Regions from separate parts of the Brucella oryzae genome, predicted to be linked through region 1. Evidence: riboswitches for the same ligand, from Rfam matches in the RefSeq annotation. Region 1 holds a riboswitch; each other region holds the start of a gene.

Region 1 (4,308 bases):
ACCGATAAAGCCGACAGAGCCGACGATGGAAACCATGACCGCCGTCATCATGGCGCTGACACCAATCAGCACCGCATAGACGCGACGCACCGGTATGCCGAGCGAAGCAGCGGATTCGGTTCCGAAGGTAAAGGCATCAAGCGCACGTGCATGCCACAGGCAGATGGCCAGACCAATCAGGCAGGCAGGCAGAGCAAGTGTGACGTCGGGCCAGCGCACGCCGGAAAGATTACCCAAAAGCCAGAACATGATGCCGCGCGCCTGCTCGGCATTTGCAGCCTTTGTGACGATGAATGACGTTAGCGCATTGAAAAGCTGTGAACCCGCAATGCCTGCGAGGATGATCGCGCTGCTGCCGCGCCCCGCTCGCAACGCCAGAAGGGAGACGAGGCCGAAAGCAACAATAGCGCCAATGAACGCACCCAGCGAAAGCGTCAGCACGCCAGCGCCTATGCCGAGAATAGCAACGCCGACAGCGCCTGTCGAAGCACCAGCGGAGATGCCCAGAATATACGGATCAGCGAGCGAATTCCGAAGCAGCGACTGCAGAATAACACCGGATATTGCGAGCGACGCGCCACAACATGCCGCGATAACCGCACGGCTGAGGCGATAGCTCCAGACGATCCCTTCATCGATGGGTTCGAGCGGATACCCGGCATTCCACACCCGATTGGCCACGGTCTTCGCGACCACATCAAGCGGTATTGCCGTTTCGCCTATCGCCGCTCCGAGCCAAAGGGCAAGAAGAAGCAGGACAAGCGAAAAGGCCAGGAAGAACACGCCGGAGCGTGCCCTTCCCTTCTGTTTGAAGCCTGTTGTCGCCGCCCGAACCGTCACTTGTTCAGGCCCGAGGCGGCAATGTCGGCAGCTAGCGTTTCGATGCCTTCGATCACGCGAAGCGACGTGCTCATCGACTGTGCATCCATGTCGAAGACATACTTGTCCTTGACCGCAGGCATCAGCTTCGTGACCGGATCGTTCTCGAGGAACTGGTGCTTGACGGCAATGTCGTCAGCCGGATAGCGACGGCGATCCAGTTTCGCAGCCACGATCATCGAAGGGTTCGATTTTGCAATCGTTTCCCATCCGACCGTCGGCCATTCTTCCTCGCTGTCGATCACATTCTTGATGCCAAGCACCGAAAGAATATAGGCGGGCGCGCCGAACTTGCCTGCAACATAGGGATCGGCATCGACCTGCGTGCTGGAGAACCAGACAACGGCGGAAAGCTTACCGCCAGCAGACCCAACCTTTTCGCGCGCAGCCGCTTCGCGCGCCTTCAGATCGGCGACGAGTTTTTCGCCCCGGTCCTGCACATTGAAGATTTCCGCCAGTTCGGTGATTTCCTGATAGACGATACCCATCTTGAACGCTGCTGTACGAACGCCGTCGCCGCCGCCGGAATTGTCCTTGCCAACGCAATCGGATGGCGAGGTATAGGCCGGGATGCCCAGCTCCTCGAACTGTTCAGGCTTTGCCACGATACCCGCCGGGCCGACATGCCACTGGAAATCCGCCGTCACGATATCCGGCTTCTGTGCCAGAACGCTTTCGAAGCTCGGATCGTTATCGGCGAGCCGCTTTACCTTGGAATTTACCTCTTCAAAGCCTTTGAGAACAGGCCCGAACCACACCGCCGTGCCGACAACCTTGTCGCCAAGGCCGAGGCTGTAAAGAATTTCTGCGCTGCTTTGTCCGACTGCAACGGCGCGGGTGGGTGCATGGTTGAAGGTTACCTCCCGACCGCAATTCTTCAGCGTCAGCGGATATTGCGTTTCCGCCGCCTGGGCGGCCAATCCGCCTGCGAGAAAAAATGCAGCCGCGCAAAAGGCGGCGCGAAACGGCATCTTGCCGAGAATATTCATGAAAGTCCCCGAAATGATGAGAGAAAGACGCCCTGTCAGGCGGCGGATAAAATCCGGCGCGGAAGACGAACAGGCATATCCGGGATCATACCGAAATCATGCGATGACGATGGGAGGAAGCGTCCTGCGACGCGGAAATCTGTCATAACCGGCTCCTGCTCCGGGCATCCCCGCCCGTGACAATGGACAACACTAGACGGCAGGTCTCCTGGCTCACGAATATCTGCTGTTCATCTGCCTTCCCGCGCTTCTCCGGCACAGTGGCATGACGCTTTGAACGTCACGAGGATGAACGGCAATCCGCTTACAGTTGCGGGGGCAGCCACGGTCTTGGCCCCTTTTCGGGTCGTCCTCACCGTGTTCCCTATTAATCCCCTTCACTCTCGGTCGGGGAACCGTCGTTACACTATTACGTTAGCCCGTTGTCACCGTCAAGCAGGTCTCGACGGCTATTTCCAGCGCGCAGTTTTCAATTGTTTCGAAAGCTAGTTACTTAAATTGCAGCCAAACTATTGTCGCTTACGCTGGCCTATTGAATTTGTTTTGGGCAATATCCATGTAGACAACTCCCGCTAGAGGAGCGGGACTTTGGGGAGGTCCGCCGGAAGGCGGCATACATTCTATCTGGGAGGACATATGCGTAGATTTATTCTGGCCCTGACGTCGGTGGCGGCGTTGGCGATGGCAGGCTCTGCTTCTGCAGAAGACTACAAAGTGCTGGCGCCTGCAGCACCTGGCGGCGGCTGGGACCAGACGGCGCGCACAATGCAGAGCGCGCTTCAGGACGAAAAGATTTCCGGCAGCGTTCAGGTCATCAACGTTCCGGGCGCTGGCGGCACCATCGGCCTCGCGCAGTTCGTGAACCAGAACAAGGGCGACCCGAGCCAGCTCATCGTTGGCGGCTATGTCATGGTCGGCGCTATCTTGACCAACAAGTCGCCGGTGACACTCGATGCCATCACGCCGATTGCACGCCTCACCGGCGAGTATGAAGCCATCGTCGTACCGGCATCTTCCGACATCCAGAATCTTGGCGATCTTGCCGCAAAGCTGAAGGCTGATCCGGGCTCCGTTTCGTGGGGCGGCGGTTCTGCGGGCGGCACCGACCACATCACCGCCGGCCTCTTTGCCAAGGCGGCAGGCGTCGACCCGACAAAGGTCAACTACATCGCTTTCTCCGGCGGCGGCGAAGCACTGGCGGCCATTCTCGGCAATCAGGTGACTGTTGGCATTTCCGGCTACGGCGAATTCGAAGCCCAGATCAAGGCCGGTACGCTGCGTATCATCGGCATTTCGAGCGACGAGCGCGTGGAAGGCATCGACGCACCGACCTTCAAGGAAGGCGGCGTAGATGTTTCGATCCAGAACTGGCGCATGGTGGGTGCGGCTCCCGGCATCACTGCCGAACAGGAAGCTGCCATCAATGCCGATATCGAGAAAATGGTGAAGTCCGAATCCTGGCAGAAGGCTCTGAAAGACAAGGGCTGGGCGGATACTTATCTCGCCGGTCCGGCATTCAAGGAGCAGCTGGCCAAGGACGTCGCCGCGACTGAGACCATCCTCAAGGAAATCGGCCTCGTCAAATGACCGGAACAGAACCGCAGGAAAAGCGCCGCCCGGAAGGGGCGGCGCCAGATTTCGCCGCCCTTGTCATCGCTCTCGTTCTTGCAGCCGTCGCCATTGCCATTGCATGGTCGACAACCTACGGCAACGACGTGACGAGTTATTCGCCGGTCGGGCCCAAAACCGTTCCTTATGTCGTTGCCGCCGGATTGTTCGGCCTCGCCATATGGACCGTATTCGAGGCGCTTCGCGGTGATTTTCCCGAGCGCGAGCATCAGGAAATTGCTCCGATGGCATGGATCATCGGCGGTCTGGCCATCCAGATGCTGACGATGAAGACTGTCGGCTTTTCCTTATCCACCGGCCTGCTTTTCGCAGCAACCGCCCGTGGCTTCGGCTATCGCAAGTTCTGGATCAGCGTTCCCGTCGGCATCGTCTTCGCCTTCGTGATCTGGTTCATCTTTGCGCGCGGCCTGCAGCTATCGCTGCCGTCCGGCTGGCTCGAACAATTCGTTTAGAGCATTCCCTGAAACATTGGAAATGCCCTAAGTCCTTGTTTTGTCGCATTATCCTACGCAAAACCGCTTCGCATTTTTGCTGGAAATGCTTTAAAGGCTAAATGCCATTATGGATACTGTCGCACTTCTCGCCAACGGGCTTCTGGTGGCGCTTGAACCATCGAATCTTCTGTATGCGTTAATCGGCGTCACGCTCGGCACAGCCGTTGGTGTGCTACCTGGCATCGGCCCGGCGCTGACCGTCGCGCTCCTTCTGCCCGTTACCTACAAGCTCGACCCCTCCGGCTCCCTCATCATGTTTGCGGGCATCTATTACGGCGGCATGTATGGCGGCTCGACCACATCGATCCTCCTGAATA
Region 2 (4,308 bases), on a different contig from region 1:
GGACGCTTTTCCTATCTGGCAGGATCTCGTGTCGACACTTGTGTCGATTTCGATAAGCAAATCTGAATCCCACCCAAAAGAGATCCAATAAAAGTGCCGCACATTGACCGACGCAGCGAACTAAAATTCACCCTTGAGCCTCCTCATTTGGGAAATTACAGGGTTTCCGCGCAGTCTTAAATTCCAAAAATGACCTCGTGCCGGAAACCGACACGAGGTATCTCGTGGTTTCAAGACTACTGCGGTTTCTCGCCTGCCCGATCCAGTATCTCCTGAAAACGCTTCTTGGCCCGTTGGGGTAAATCCGCCTGGATAAAATCAGGAGTAACGGCTGCATCGCCTACTTTTACGATCATCACCATTCCCATACCAATGTGGGGCGAACACTTGATGCCATAGAAGCCAGCCTCATCAAAGGTCACAGCAATTTCTTGGTCAATCTTGCCTTTGAACCCGGCATAGCCTTCCGGAGACATTCCCGGAATGGATGCCGCGTTATGGCTCTTGTTGCCGACCCTGAACTGAATAATGTCGCCTGGTTTCAGGCTGACAAACTCTGGTTCGAACACCATGCTACCATTTTGCCCACGATTGAGCATCTTGACTTCAATGGTTTCCGCATAGGCAGGCAAGTGATTGCTCATAACCAAGAGAGATGCCAGGGCCGTCGCTCGGACAATTCCTACTTTCGAAAGCCCGCTCATTTTGACAAGCCTGCCTTTTCAAGCGCATCTGCCAGGACTTCGATCCCTTCAATCGTGCGGATCGTCGGGTTCATTGCCTGAGCATCCATCTCCACTATTCGCTTCTCCTTGACAGCAGGCATCAGGTTTGTGACCGGATCCGTGTCGAGAAACTTGAGCTTGACTGCAACATCATCTGCCGGGAACCGACGGCGTTCCATCTTTCCAGCAACAATGATCGTCGGATTGGCTTTTGCAATGGTTTCCCAGCCAACTGTTGGCCATTCTTCTTCGCTGGCGATAATGTTCTTCACCCCAAGCGTCGACATGATGTAACCGGGGGCTCCGCTCTGACCCGCAACGTAGGGATCGATATCCAATTCGGCACTGGAAAACCAGAAGACCGCCGACGCTTCGCCTTTTAATCCGGCAATCTTGTTTCTGGCCTTTTCTTCGCGCTCCTTCAGTTCGGCTACGAGCTTGTCACCTTTTTCCTGCACGTCGAAGATTTTGGCGAGATCGGAGACTTCCTGATAGATCATGTCCATCGAGAATTTTGACGTGCGCAAGCCATCGCCGCCGCTGGAATTGTCCTTACCAATGCAATCAGCAGGCGATGTGTAGACTGGAATATTCAGTTCCGCGAATTGCTCTGACGTCCCCACAACACCCTGTGGCCCGATCTGCCATTCAAACTGATTGGCGATCATATCCGGTTTCGTTGCGACGACGCTTTCGAAGCTTGGATCGTTATCCGCAAGACGTGGAACTTTCTTGTCCAGCTCTTCAAATCCGGGAAGAACTGGCCCGATCCACAACGCCGTTCCGACAATTTTTTCAGCAACGCCAAGGAGATAGAGTATTTCAGTCGAGCTCTGACCAACCGAAACCACACGGTTAGGAGCCTGCTTGAATGTGATGTCATGCCCACAATTCTTGAGCGTCAGTGGATATCGGGTTTTGTCGGCAAATGAAGGTGTTACTGCGGTTGCCAGCAAAGAGGCCGTCGCCAAAGCAAGAACGAGAGATTTAAAGCGCACAGTCTTTCCTTTCGCGGAGATGTGAGTGCATCGCCACCAATGAATTGAGCGGAGCAGCTTTTGGGAGGATGTAGCAAGCGATCATAATGATCCTTTCCGAGCTTCCCCGCTCGTGAAGTTGGACGGTTTGATACGGCAGGTATCCTGGCTCACAGAGTTTGCACTGCTCATCTGCCTTCCCACTTTCGCAGTGGCATGACGCTCGAAAAACAAAGCGTCACTCGGATGAACGGTCTCCGCTTACAGTTGCGGGGGCAGCCACGGATTTGGCCCCATTCGGGTCGTCCTCACCGTGTTCCCTTTTAATCCCGGCAATTCTCATCGCCAGGAACCGTGAAATGATCACTAGGTTTTTGTTCCCTGATCAGTCAAGCAATGTTTGAGCAAATCGCAGTTAATCGTCAGGCCTGCCCAAACGCCATTTCGACTTGGAAATCAGTCCGCCTCAAGCCTTGCAAACATTTCTCCGGGATCAGCCAACTCCTCGCGACGCCAATCCTCGATGATATGAGGATGGACGACCAGATTCTGAATTAGAGAGGGAGGGTAAAGTGTTACGGTAAAAGACTTCTTTGTCCGCGATGATGCAACCTTTGTTGGGCCTGGAAGTTTGCCAGATTTTGTCCAGCGTCGGCATTCTTCGGCAGAGATATTGAGAAAATTTTCAACCGAACGGCTGGATAGCGGAGCGTTGATAATTGCGCTGACCCGACGATCAATCCTGCGGAGCTTGTCAAGGAATAACCCCAACTCACTATCGGTGGGATGGAATAAGAATACGTTCCTATCATCGGTTTGAAAACTGCTCTTTAATATGTTGACTGCTCTACGAAAACTGCGTCGAGCTGGCGTCTTTCGTGGAATGAACACATCCAGCGCAAAAATTTCCTCATCCAATGAGACTTCAATACCGGATTGTAAGCAGCGCCCTATTACAAAACTTCCATTGAAAAACACCTGAAACTTTTCCTCCATCAACATCCGGTTTTCATTGAACGAAACCTTTCGCATCAGGTCAATAAACGAGGCTGGATACGCGGCGTTTTTCCATAATCTCTATCAGTTCCAATAAATCTGCCAGATCCATTGCATTCCCCTTTTATCGAATAAACGGGCTCTTTTTCAGTTTTTATCAAGGAGTGGCAAAAGGGGTCAGAAATGCCCCTTTACGTCAGCTCGCCGCATAGGGTGAAATCGCTGCAACATTATCGCTGATTTGCATTTCATGGCTTATCGGGGGGAAGGCGCGTTGGCTGCATTCGCGGCGCTCGCACAGCTTGCAACCCACACCAATCATGGTTCGCGCACTCAGATCGTTCAGAACCAGGCCCTTTGAATAAACCAGACGCTCCGCATCCCTGAGATCGCATCCCAATCCAATGGCAAAAGTCTTGTCCGGCGCACCATATCCGCCATGATGATGTGTGACCGTTCTTGCAACCCACAGATAAGCCCGTCCATCCGGCATTTCAGCAATCTGGGTGCAAATCCGGCCCGGCGAAGAAAACGCATCGTATACTGTCCAAAGAGGACAACTGCCGCCTATTCTGGAGAAATGGAAATCTGTTGCAGACTGCCGCTTGGAGATATTGCCTGCCCTGTCAACGCGAACAAAGAAGAATGGTACTCCATTCGCACCCGGTCGTTGCAAGGTGCTCAGCCGATGGCAAATGGTTTCAAAACCCACCCCAAATCGCTGGCCGAGCAGATCAATATCGTAGTGCAATTGTTCGGCCGATTGCAGGAAGGCCCTATAAGGCAGTATCAGCGCGCCAGCGAAATAATTGGCGAGGCCAATGCGGGCAAGAGCAACGGCTTCTGAGCTGGAGAACCCTGCCTTCCCCGTCAGAGTGTCGAGCAACCCGGCCTGTTCAAGGAAGCACAATTGCGTCGCCATCTGAAACGCAGACTGTCCGGGAGAAAGCGTATTGGACAGCGTAAGAGTTCGGGACGCCGGATCAAAACGCCTCAATGAGCTTTGATAATCAAAGGACTGATCATACTTTACCGAGACGGAATGCAGATTATGGAGGCGTTCCACGAGGGCTTGATCAAATCGCCCAATTTGCATGCCAAGTTCTCCAGCCAGTTTCTCTGCACAGAGATCGAGTTCGGCGATGTGATTGCTTCTCGCATAAAAATAGTCGCGGACTTCCTCATAAGGCATGGAAGGAAAGGGCTCCAATGACGATTGCCTTGGATCACCCAGACGCATAGCGAGCGCCTCCGACTGCTCAATCGCCTTTCGCATCTGCTTGTAAAGCTGGAGAACAGTGCGCCCCACAGCTGGCATATTGCTGGCAATCTCCCTGATCTCACTGTTGCTGACCGTCTCGCCTAGCAGCGGGTTTGAGAATACCTGTCTCAACTCTCCGATCATGCGTCCATCATCTTGCCCGGAGAAAAGCTGAACATCGATCCCGAAAGCTGCATTCATGCGCAATAGTACCTGGACAGTAATGGGTCGCTGATTGTTCTCGATCTGGTTGAGATAGCTCAGAGATATTCCAAGTGCATTTGCCAACGCTTGCTGGGTCAGTTGGCGTTCCTCGCGCAGTCGTTTCAGACGCAGCCCTACAAATGGC
Region 3 (4,308 bases), on a different contig from region 1:
CTCGATCACAATATGATCTGGACGATCAGCGCGATCCAGAAGCTTGGTCATGGTCGGGATGAAATCATCGGCAACGGTGCAGCAGATACAACCATTATTGAGTTCAATCACATCTTCTTCACGGCATGCTTCGATACCGCAACCTTTCAGAATACCGCCATCGACACCGAGATCACCGAACTCATTGATAATCAACGCGATGCGTTTTCCGTCAGCGTTTTCCAGCAGGTTGCGGATCATCGTCGTTTTGCCCGATCCGAGAAAACCGGTGATGACTGTTGCGGGAATTTTCTGTCCCTGCATCGATTTATCCCTTCATCTTGAGCGGCAGCCCTGCCGCCATGAAATAAACTTCATCCGCAACCGCGGCCACTGCCTGGTGCAGAAAGCCTGCATGATCGCGAAATTCCCGTGCCATGCGATTTTCCGGCACGATCCCAAGTCCAACTTCGTTCGAAACAAAAACCACAGACCCGGCAAGGTCCGGCAGCATAGCGACAAGACTTGCCGTCTCAGTTGCTATATCGCGCTCGGCCATCATCAGATTGGTCAGCCACAGGGTCAAACAATCAACCAGCACGAACCGATCCGCAGCAACATGCAATGTTAGTGCGCCAATGAGATCGAGCGGCTCCTCTACCGTCTGCCATTCTGAACCACGGCGGTCGCGGTGAATGGCTATGCGGCTTTCCATTTCCTTGTCGAAGGCGCGTCCTGTTGCCAGATAGAGCGGCTGAAGCCCCGAGGACACGACCATCTTCTCGGCATAGGATGACTTGCCCGAACGGGCTCCGCCAAGGACCAGAACCGATTTTCCCGGCGAAGCCATTTTCATCAACCCTCAATCTCGGACGACGCATAGTGCTGGATGAACCAGCCGAGCGCGAGGCCGATCACCGCCCACATAAACAGGTTGGTCGCCAGCGATGCGACCGCATATTGCGACGCAAGCAGCGCGGGAATGGGAGACGAAATATCTTCCGGATGCGGTGCACCATAGAGATGCGGAGCCATAATCAGCACTAGCCCAAGAATCTTCGCCCAGATTTCCTGGCGTAAAACGATGAGATAGAGCCCCAGACCGCTCAGCACCACGGTTGCAATCCACCATAGCTGACGTTCGGCCAGATCGGCCGCCGGCATTGCCGGCAATTCCGGTGACAATCCCAACGCGGGCAGAAAGGCGACTGCAAAAAAGCCAGCAACACCCCAATAGATGCCGTTCTGCGCCGTAATGCGACGCCCGAGAAGCAAGGCCACGCCACCGAGCAGCAAGGCAAAACCCGCGCCTGCCACGAGATTCGCAAGGATTGTATTGCCCAACCGTCCGAACGGCAGTTCGGCTCCTTCTACTTCAGCATCTGCGGCAGTGGCACCATGTTCATGCGGCGTGGCTTCCGCCTCGCCATGGCTGTGACCACCGCCAGCATCTTCATAGGTTTCGGCCTGCAGGATCAACGGTACTGTCTTCAAATACATGGCTGGAGTAATCAACAGCCCGGCCAAAAGACCGGCAGCAAGCGTCGCCAACAAATAACGGATCAACATTTCTGTCCCTCAATAGCAATTTCGCGCCGATGGCCGTCCGCCATCGAGCCTTGCTCAACTTCAATTCTCAAAAAGGTTAGGCTGCTCAGTGGCAGGGAAAACCATAAGAATGGCGCGTATCGTGTGCTGAATCGTGCAGCGTATCGGAATGGGCAAGCCCTACGCCGTAAATCAGGAACGCGCCGAGAAGCAGAGAAACGACAGCTGTGCCCAGACGGGCAGCAAGCGGCATTGCGAGTGTGCTGGAAACAGAATCTTGAGTACGTGCAGCCATGACAACCTCCGTGCAGGCAGCAGGGAAAAACCTCCCATGGGGTTCAGGCTCTATGCCTTCACGCAACAGGCAGGTCTCCTGGCTCACGGGTCGCGGGGATTGAAGCTACCTTCCCAGAAGCCTTTAATGCTTCCAGTGGTTACCGGTTGCCCGGCTTGCTTCATCCCTCTCCGCTCTACAGTCGCGGGGTCGGCTGCGATAAAGACGCCCGGATTGGGTCCGTCCGTCGCATTCCCTTTTTGGTATCGCCGGGATTCGTCCCGGCAAAGACCTGTTGCATGGTTTTGACACTAGGCTTTCGCCCCATCGGCGTCAATCGCGACCGATGATTGACTACCTCATTTCAAATTAAACAATGCATCGATATCGAGACAGGCTTCCAGCTCCTCGGACAGTTCATCCAGCGCGGCCTCGACACTGGCACGATAACTCATCTGGCTACCGCTCACACCAAGCCCCTGCAAAAATCTCCGACGGAACTCGTCAGCACTAAAAACACCATGAAGATAAGTCCCCATGATCCGCCCATCTGGAGATACCGCTCCATCATCATGCTCGCCAATACGGGCAAATGGCCTCACCATATCCTGTCCGATCGTGCGCCCGATATGAATTTCATATCCGTCCAGCGGCACATTATGGAGAATCGAGGTCGCCTGCACATTGCGGACAACTTTTTCAGGTTCCATCAACGTTTCAACATCGAGAAGCGCCAACCCATCGATATCGCGCACATGGCCCTCGATACCGGTCGGGTCGCTGATGTGGCGACCAAGCATCTGGAACCCACCGCAGATACCAAGCACATAACCGCCCCGTTTCACATGGGCAAACAATTCCAGATCCCAGCCATTGTCACGAACCGCCTGCATATCGGCTATCGTAGACTTTGTTCCCGGCAGAATGACAAGGCCCGCATCGCCGGGAATACTCGATCCAGGCGGCACCATGACTACTTCTACATCCGATTCAGTTTTTAGCGGATCAAGATCATCGAAATTGGCGATGCGCGGCAACATAGGCACCGCAACCACGAGTGACTTCTTTTTTCCGCGTACTGCACGCTCAAGAACAACCGAATCCTCGGCTGGCAGTCGCGATACTGCTTTCAGCCACGGAACCACGCCGAAAGAACGCCAGCCGGTAAACTGGGTAATGGCAGCCAGCCCGTCATCAAAAAGCGAGATATCGCCCCGGAACTTGTTGATCAGAAATCCGCGAACCATGGCGCGGTCCTGTTGGGAAAGAATAGTGTGCGTGCCGACGAGAGAAGCGATAACGCCGCCCCTGTCTATATCGCCAACGAGAACGACCGGGACATCGGCCTGCGTGGCAAATCCCATATTGGCGATATCGCCAGCCCGCAGGTTGATTTCAGCTGACGACCCCGCCCCTTCCACAAGCACAAGGTCCGCGCCTTGGCTGATCCTGGCAAAGGATTCCATGACAGCCGCCATGAGCTGCGGTTTCAACTCCTGATAATAGCGCCCACGCGCTTCGCCCCGCACCTGCCCCTGTACGACGACCTGACTACCCATGTCAGTCTGCGGCTTGAGAAGCACCGGGTTCATATGAACAGACGACGGTACACCACAAGCCAGTGCCTGCAACCACTGAGCTCTGCCGATTTCACCGCCATCGTCGCTAACCGCCGCGTTGTTAGACATGTTTTGGGGTTTGAAAGGGCGAACATTGAGACCACGGTTACGTGCGACGCGGCATAATCCGGCAACAAGAACACTTTTGCCGACGTCCGAACCCGTTCCCTGAAACATGATTGCGCGTGCCATAAACTGCTGCCTAGCTTAAACTGAACTCGCTGGCAACGGGACCGCACGCGACGAACGTCTATGCAAAAATGCGCATCAGTTTATTACAAATGTGAGCAACATTATTCCAATGGAGCGTTGGCAGCCCTCCACCGTTATGATCTAGTCCGGGGGAAGAGCTGCGGTGCTACAGGGAGGAAACCATGGATGCTGCCGACCAGAACCAGTTCGAACTGAATGAAGATCAGCTTGCCATTCAGGATATGGCGCGAGCCTTCGCCAGTGATCGCATTGCCCCATATGCATTGCAATGGGATCGTGACAAACATTTCCCGGTCGATGTACTACAAGAGACCGGTCCGCTCGGCATGGGTGGCATCTATGTACATGAAGATGTCGGTGGCTCAGCACTCAAGCGGCTGGATGCAGTGCTTATTTTTGAAGCGCTGGCGACCGCGTGCCCCGCATTTTCGGCCTTTGTCTCTATCCATAACATGGCCGCATGGATGATCGACACTTTCGGCAACAACGAACAGCGCCAACGCTTGCTGCCGAAGCTTACATCGATGGAATCGCTTGCCAGCTACTGCCTGACCGAGCCCGGATCAGGTTCGGATGCGGCTGCGCTTAGAACACGCGCTACACGCGATGGTGACTATTATATTCTCAACGGCTCCAAGCAGTTCATTTCCGGTGCAGGCGCCACAGATGTCTATG
Region 4 (4,308 bases), on a different contig from region 1:
GCGGTTGCCGTGGCATTCAAGGTCATCCGGATTACCGGTGGAAAGGACTGATCGATGCCGCGTCTCATTGCTGATATTCTCGAGTCCCGCGCCAGTCTTTTGCTGGCGCGGATCGTCCTCACCTTCGTTTTCTGGTCTAGCGGTCTGGCCAAGCTCTTCGATTTCGGTGCCAATGCCGCAGAGATGGAAGGTCTTGGACTTTATCCTGGCTGGCTGTTCAACACTGCCACCCTGCTTCTGCAAATCGGCGGGTCGTTGATGATCATCCTCAACCGTGGCGCCTGGCTGGCTTGTGGTGCTCTTGCTGTCTTTACGATTTTTACTATTCCCATCGCTCATCCGTTCTGGGCGAAAGAAGGAGAAGAGGCGTTCCGGGATATGACGGTGGCACTGGAACACATATCGCTGATCGGCGGTCTCGCTATCGCCGCCATTCTATCGCGCAAGATCTAAATCACTAGACGCGCGGATTGCCCTGCCTGTACCTTGCCTGTCATCGGATCGACAGGCAGGGAGGGCCTCGCATGGATGTGACGATCATAACGGGAGCATCGGAAGGAATAGGTGCAGAAACTGCACGGCAGATTGCCCGGCGTGACCGCGCCAATGCTGCTCTTGTGCTCGCTGCGCGTAATGTGGAAAATCTGGAAAATCTGGCCGCCGAATTGCGGCAACTGGGCAGCTCGGCCCTTGTGATACCCACCGACGTAAAGGATCGCGCTGCCTGCATCGCCCTGATCGACAAGGCGGTTTCCGCCTATGGTCGCATCGATACGCTGATTGTGAATGCGGGCATGTCGGCCCATGCCAATTTTGCCGAGATCAAGCCGGATGATCTCGATTGGATGCATGACCTGATGGAGTTGAACTATTGGGGCAGTGTCTGGCCTATTCATGCTGCACTTCCGCATCTTGCCGCCAGCAAGGGGCGGATCGTTGCTGTTTCTTCTGTTGCCGGGTTGATCGGTGTGCCGGGGCGCACCGCCTATAGCGGAACGAAGTTCGCCCTCTCAGGCTTCTGCGAGGCGCTTCGCGCGGAACTGACCCCCAGCGGTATTTCCGTGACAATCGTCTATCCGGGTGTCGTCAAAACCGACATTCGCAAAGTCGGTTATGGTGCAAGCGGTGCCGCTCTTGGAACGAGCGGTGTGCGGGAAGATGACATGATGCCCGTCGAGGAAGCTGTGCGGTTGATGCTGGATGGCGTGGAGGCGCGCAAGCGTGAAGTGTTGATGACGCGCCAGATGCGATTCGGGCGGTGGTTGAAACTTATCGCCCCAACGCTGGTAGACCGCATGGCGCTCAAGGCGATTAAATCGGAGTTCAGACCGAAACCGATCAAACCCGCAAGATAAACAGCGATAATCCCTGCTATTCACAGGGCTGCCAGAATGGCCCGCTCATTTTACGTTTTGCCGCCAACTACCCGTTGACGGGATTTTTACTTCAGCTACTATATATAGTGTTCTAGGTTCTTTCGATTCGTTGGATCGAAAGCTAAGACGGGAATTCGGTGCGTTTCATCCATGATGGATGCGGCAATGCCGGAGCTGCCCCCGCAACTGTAAGCGGAGAGTTCTGTTCATCATGTCACTGGCTTTGGCTGGGAAGGCGGACAGAACGTTGATCCGTGAGCCAGGAGACCTGCCTTGAACGAGTACGTCCACGGGCGGGGTGTCCGGTTGGCGCGCAATTATGTGTGGCAAACTATTGCCTTGCCGATTGCTGCCCCGAACTTCCGCTTTGTTTTTACGCATTACCTTAAGCAAAGCCGCTTCGCACTTTTGCTGGAAATGCTCATAACTTCGGGGTGAAGTCCATGTTCAGTCTATTCAGTTTCGGTTCCGGTCCTCCCTTCGCGGCATAGTTTGTGCGGTCAGGCTGCTTATTTGCGGCTGGCCGATCCCCTGTCTTGTGTCTTTCAACGCGCATTTTGCGATGCGCGAACGGCTCTTTGCGTCCTCCCAACCAGCGAGAAAAAAATGAACGTTACCGTTTACAGCAAGCCCGCCTGCGTCCAATGCACGGCCACCACCCGCGCCCTCGACCGCCAGGGTATCGAATATGAAGTCATCGATATTTCCGCCGATGCCGATGCTTTCCATCTCGTTCAGGGCATGGGTTATCGCCAGGTGCCGGTGGTGGTCGCGGGTGAATCCCATTGGGCGGGCTTCCGGCCCGATATGATCAGCGCGCTCGCCTGAGGGCTGCGGTCACATGAGCCTGATCGTCTATTTTTCCAGCCGATCGGAGAATACGCATCGGTTTGTCGAGCGGCTTGGAATGCGGTCGAACCGTATCCCGATGGACGGTTCAGGCGGATTGCAGGTGCGTGAGCCGTTCGTGCTCGTGACGCCCACATATGGTGGCGGCGGCTCCAAGGGCGCTGTCCCCAAGCCTGTGATCCGCTTCCTCAACGACGAGAGCAACCGCTCTTTCATCCGCGGCGTGATTGCCGCGGGAAACAGCAATTTCGGCGAGGCTTTCTGTATCGCCGGCAACATTATCTCCGCCAAATGTCAGGTTCCCTATCTCTACCGCTTCGAGCTTCTGGGAACCGATGAGGACATTGGCAATGTCAAAAACGGGATGGAACGATTTTGGACACGGCAGACACGACCCTGATCCGGGAGCGCGAGGCATGGCCAGCGGTGCAGGATGCGCCTCTAGCGACAACTACCAACAGCAGCACACCGTCAAAATCCTCGGACGGGATGGATTATCACGCGCTTAACGCGATGCTGAACCTCTATGATGACGAGGGGAAAATCCAGCTTGATCGCGACCGGCAGGCTGCGCGGCAATATTTCCTCCAGCACGTGAACCAGAACACCGTCTTTTTCCATAACTTGCGGGAAAAGCTCGATTATCTGGTGACGGAAGGTTATTACGAACAGGACGTGCTGGACCAGTATTCCTTCAATTTCGTGCGCGATCTTTTCGACGAAGCCTATGCGAAGAAATTCCGGTTTCCGACCTTTCTCGGCGCATTCAAATATTACACCAGCTATACGCTGAAAACCTTCGACGGAAAGCGCTATCTGGAGCGCTATGAAGACCGCGTCTGCATGGTGGCGCTGGCGCTGGCACGCGGCAATGAGCAGCTTGCGCACGATCTGATGGAAGAGATCATTTCAGGCCGCTACCAGCCTGCGACGCCTACATTCCTCAATGCGGGAAAGAAACAGCGCGGCGAGCTCGTCTCGTGTTTTCTGCTGCGTGTCGAGGACAATATGGAGTCCATCGGCCGCTCCATCAATTCGGCTCTGCAATTGTCGAAACGGGGTGGCGGGGTGGCCTTGAGCCTTACCAATATTCGCGAGGCGGGCGCCCCTATCAAGCAGATCCAGAATCAGTCATCCGGCATCATTCCGGTGATGAAGCTTCTTGAGGATTCCTTTTCCTACGCCAATCAGCTCGGCGCGCGGCAAGGCGCTGGCGCTGTCTATCTGCACGCACACCACCCGGATATCATGCGTTTTCTCGACACGAAGCGGGAAAACGCCGACGAGAAAATCCGTATCAAAACCTTGTCGCTTGGTGTGGTCATTCCGGACATTACCTTCGAACTCGCGAAGAATAACGAGGATATGTACCTCTTCTCGCCCTATGATGTGGAGCGGGTTTACGGCGTACCGCTGACCGAGATTTCGGTCACCGAAAAATATCGGGAAATGGTCGATGAGGCGCGTATTACCAAGAAGAAGATCAATGCGCGCGAGTTCTTTCAGGTGCTGGCGGAAATCCAGTTCGAATCCGGTTATCCCTATATCATGTTCGAGGACACGGTGAATCGCGCCAATCCGATCGACGGACGCATCACCATGAGCAATCTCTGTTCGGAAATCCTCCAGGTGAGTGAGGCGAGCATCTTCGGCGAAGACCTTTCCTATGATCATCTCGGCAAGGATATTTCGTGCAATCTGGGTTCGCTCAACATTGCAGCAGCAATGGACTCGCCCGATTTCGGCAAGACCATCGAGACCTCCATCCGCGCTCTGACTGCAGTTTCCGATATGAGCCATATAGGTTCCGTGCCGTCGGTCGCCCGAGGGAATGATGAAAGCCATGCCATCGGTCTCGGCCAGATGAACCTGCATGGTTATCTCGCCCGCGAGCGGATTTACTACGGCTCGGAGGAAGGCGTCGATTTCACGAATATCTATTTTTATACGGTGACCTATCACGCAATCCGCGCATCGAACCGGATTGCGATGGAAACGGGGAAATCGTTCAAGGGGTTCGAGAAATCCAGATATGCGTCGGGCGAATATTTCGATAAATATACCGATCAGCTTTGGGAACCGG

What was found. Region 1 has a riboswitch for cobalamin ahead of JNC70_RS01585 (ABC transporter substrate-binding protein). Riboswitches for the same ligand answer to the same signal wherever they lie in the genome.
Region 2: linked by a shared signal. The riboswitch ahead of JNC70_RS15995 (ABC transporter substrate-binding protein) and the one ahead of JNC70_RS01585 (ABC transporter substrate-binding protein) in region 1 are both predicted to bind cobalamin.
Region 3: linked by a shared signal. The riboswitch ahead of JNC70_RS08600 (CbtB domain-containing protein) and the one ahead of JNC70_RS01585 (ABC transporter substrate-binding protein) in region 1 are both predicted to bind cobalamin.
Region 4: linked by a shared signal. The riboswitch ahead of nrdH (glutaredoxin-like protein NrdH) and the one ahead of JNC70_RS01585 (ABC transporter substrate-binding protein) in region 1 are both predicted to bind cobalamin.

What each region holds. Positions count from the first base shown of each region.
Region 1 covers NZ_JBHEEO010000001.1:343,623-347,930, forward strand. Annotated here, with positions in the region: gene JNC70_RS01580 (FecCD family ABC transporter permease) at 1-840, opposite strand, end outside; gene JNC70_RS01585 (ABC transporter substrate-binding protein) at 837-1,868, opposite strand; cobalamin riboswitch at 2,050-2,283, opposite strand; gene JNC70_RS01590 (Bug family tripartite tricarboxylate transporter substrate binding protein) at 2,505-3,455, shown strand; gene JNC70_RS01595 (tripartite tricarboxylate transporter TctB family protein) at 3,452-3,949, shown strand; gene JNC70_RS01600 (tripartite tricarboxylate transporter permease) at 4,059-4,308, shown strand, end outside.
Region 2 covers NZ_JBHEEO010000016.1:25,999-30,306, reverse strand. Annotated here, with positions in the region: gene JNC70_RS16005 (GNAT family N-acetyltransferase) at 1-66, shown strand, start outside; gene JNC70_RS16000 (pseudoazurin) at 237-704, opposite strand; gene JNC70_RS15995 (ABC transporter substrate-binding protein) at 701-1,696, opposite strand; cobalamin riboswitch at 1,841-2,074, opposite strand; gene JNC70_RS15990 (hypothetical protein) at 2,159-2,704, opposite strand; gene JNC70_RS15985 (short-chain fatty acyl-CoA regulator family protein) at 2,895-4,308, opposite strand, start outside.
Region 3 covers NZ_JBHEEO010000006.1:208,798-213,105, reverse strand. Annotated here, with positions in the region: gene cobW (cobalamin biosynthesis protein CobW) at 1-303, opposite strand, end outside; gene cobU (bifunctional adenosylcobinamide kinase/adenosylcobinamide-phosphate guanylyltransferase) at 308-829, opposite strand; gene JNC70_RS08605 (CbtA family protein) at 835-1,548, opposite strand; gene JNC70_RS08600 (CbtB domain-containing protein) at 1,634-1,822, opposite strand; cobalamin riboswitch at 1,874-2,112, opposite strand; gene JNC70_RS08595 (cobyric acid synthase) at 2,161-3,612, opposite strand; gene JNC70_RS08590 (isobutyryl-CoA dehydrogenase) at 3,795-4,308, shown strand, end outside.
Region 4 covers NZ_JBHEEO010000003.1:153,186-157,493, forward strand. Annotated here, with positions in the region: gene JNC70_RS04180 (MFS transporter) at 1-51, shown strand, start outside; gene JNC70_RS04185 (DoxX family protein) at 55-453, shown strand; gene JNC70_RS04190 (SDR family oxidoreductase) at 525-1,355, shown strand; cobalamin riboswitch at 1,453-1,666, shown strand; gene nrdH (glutaredoxin-like protein NrdH) at 1,983-2,204, shown strand; gene nrdI (class Ib ribonucleoside-diphosphate reductase assembly flavoprotein NrdI) at 2,218-2,625, shown strand; gene nrdE (class 1b ribonucleoside-diphosphate reductase subunit alpha) at 2,601-4,308, shown strand, end outside.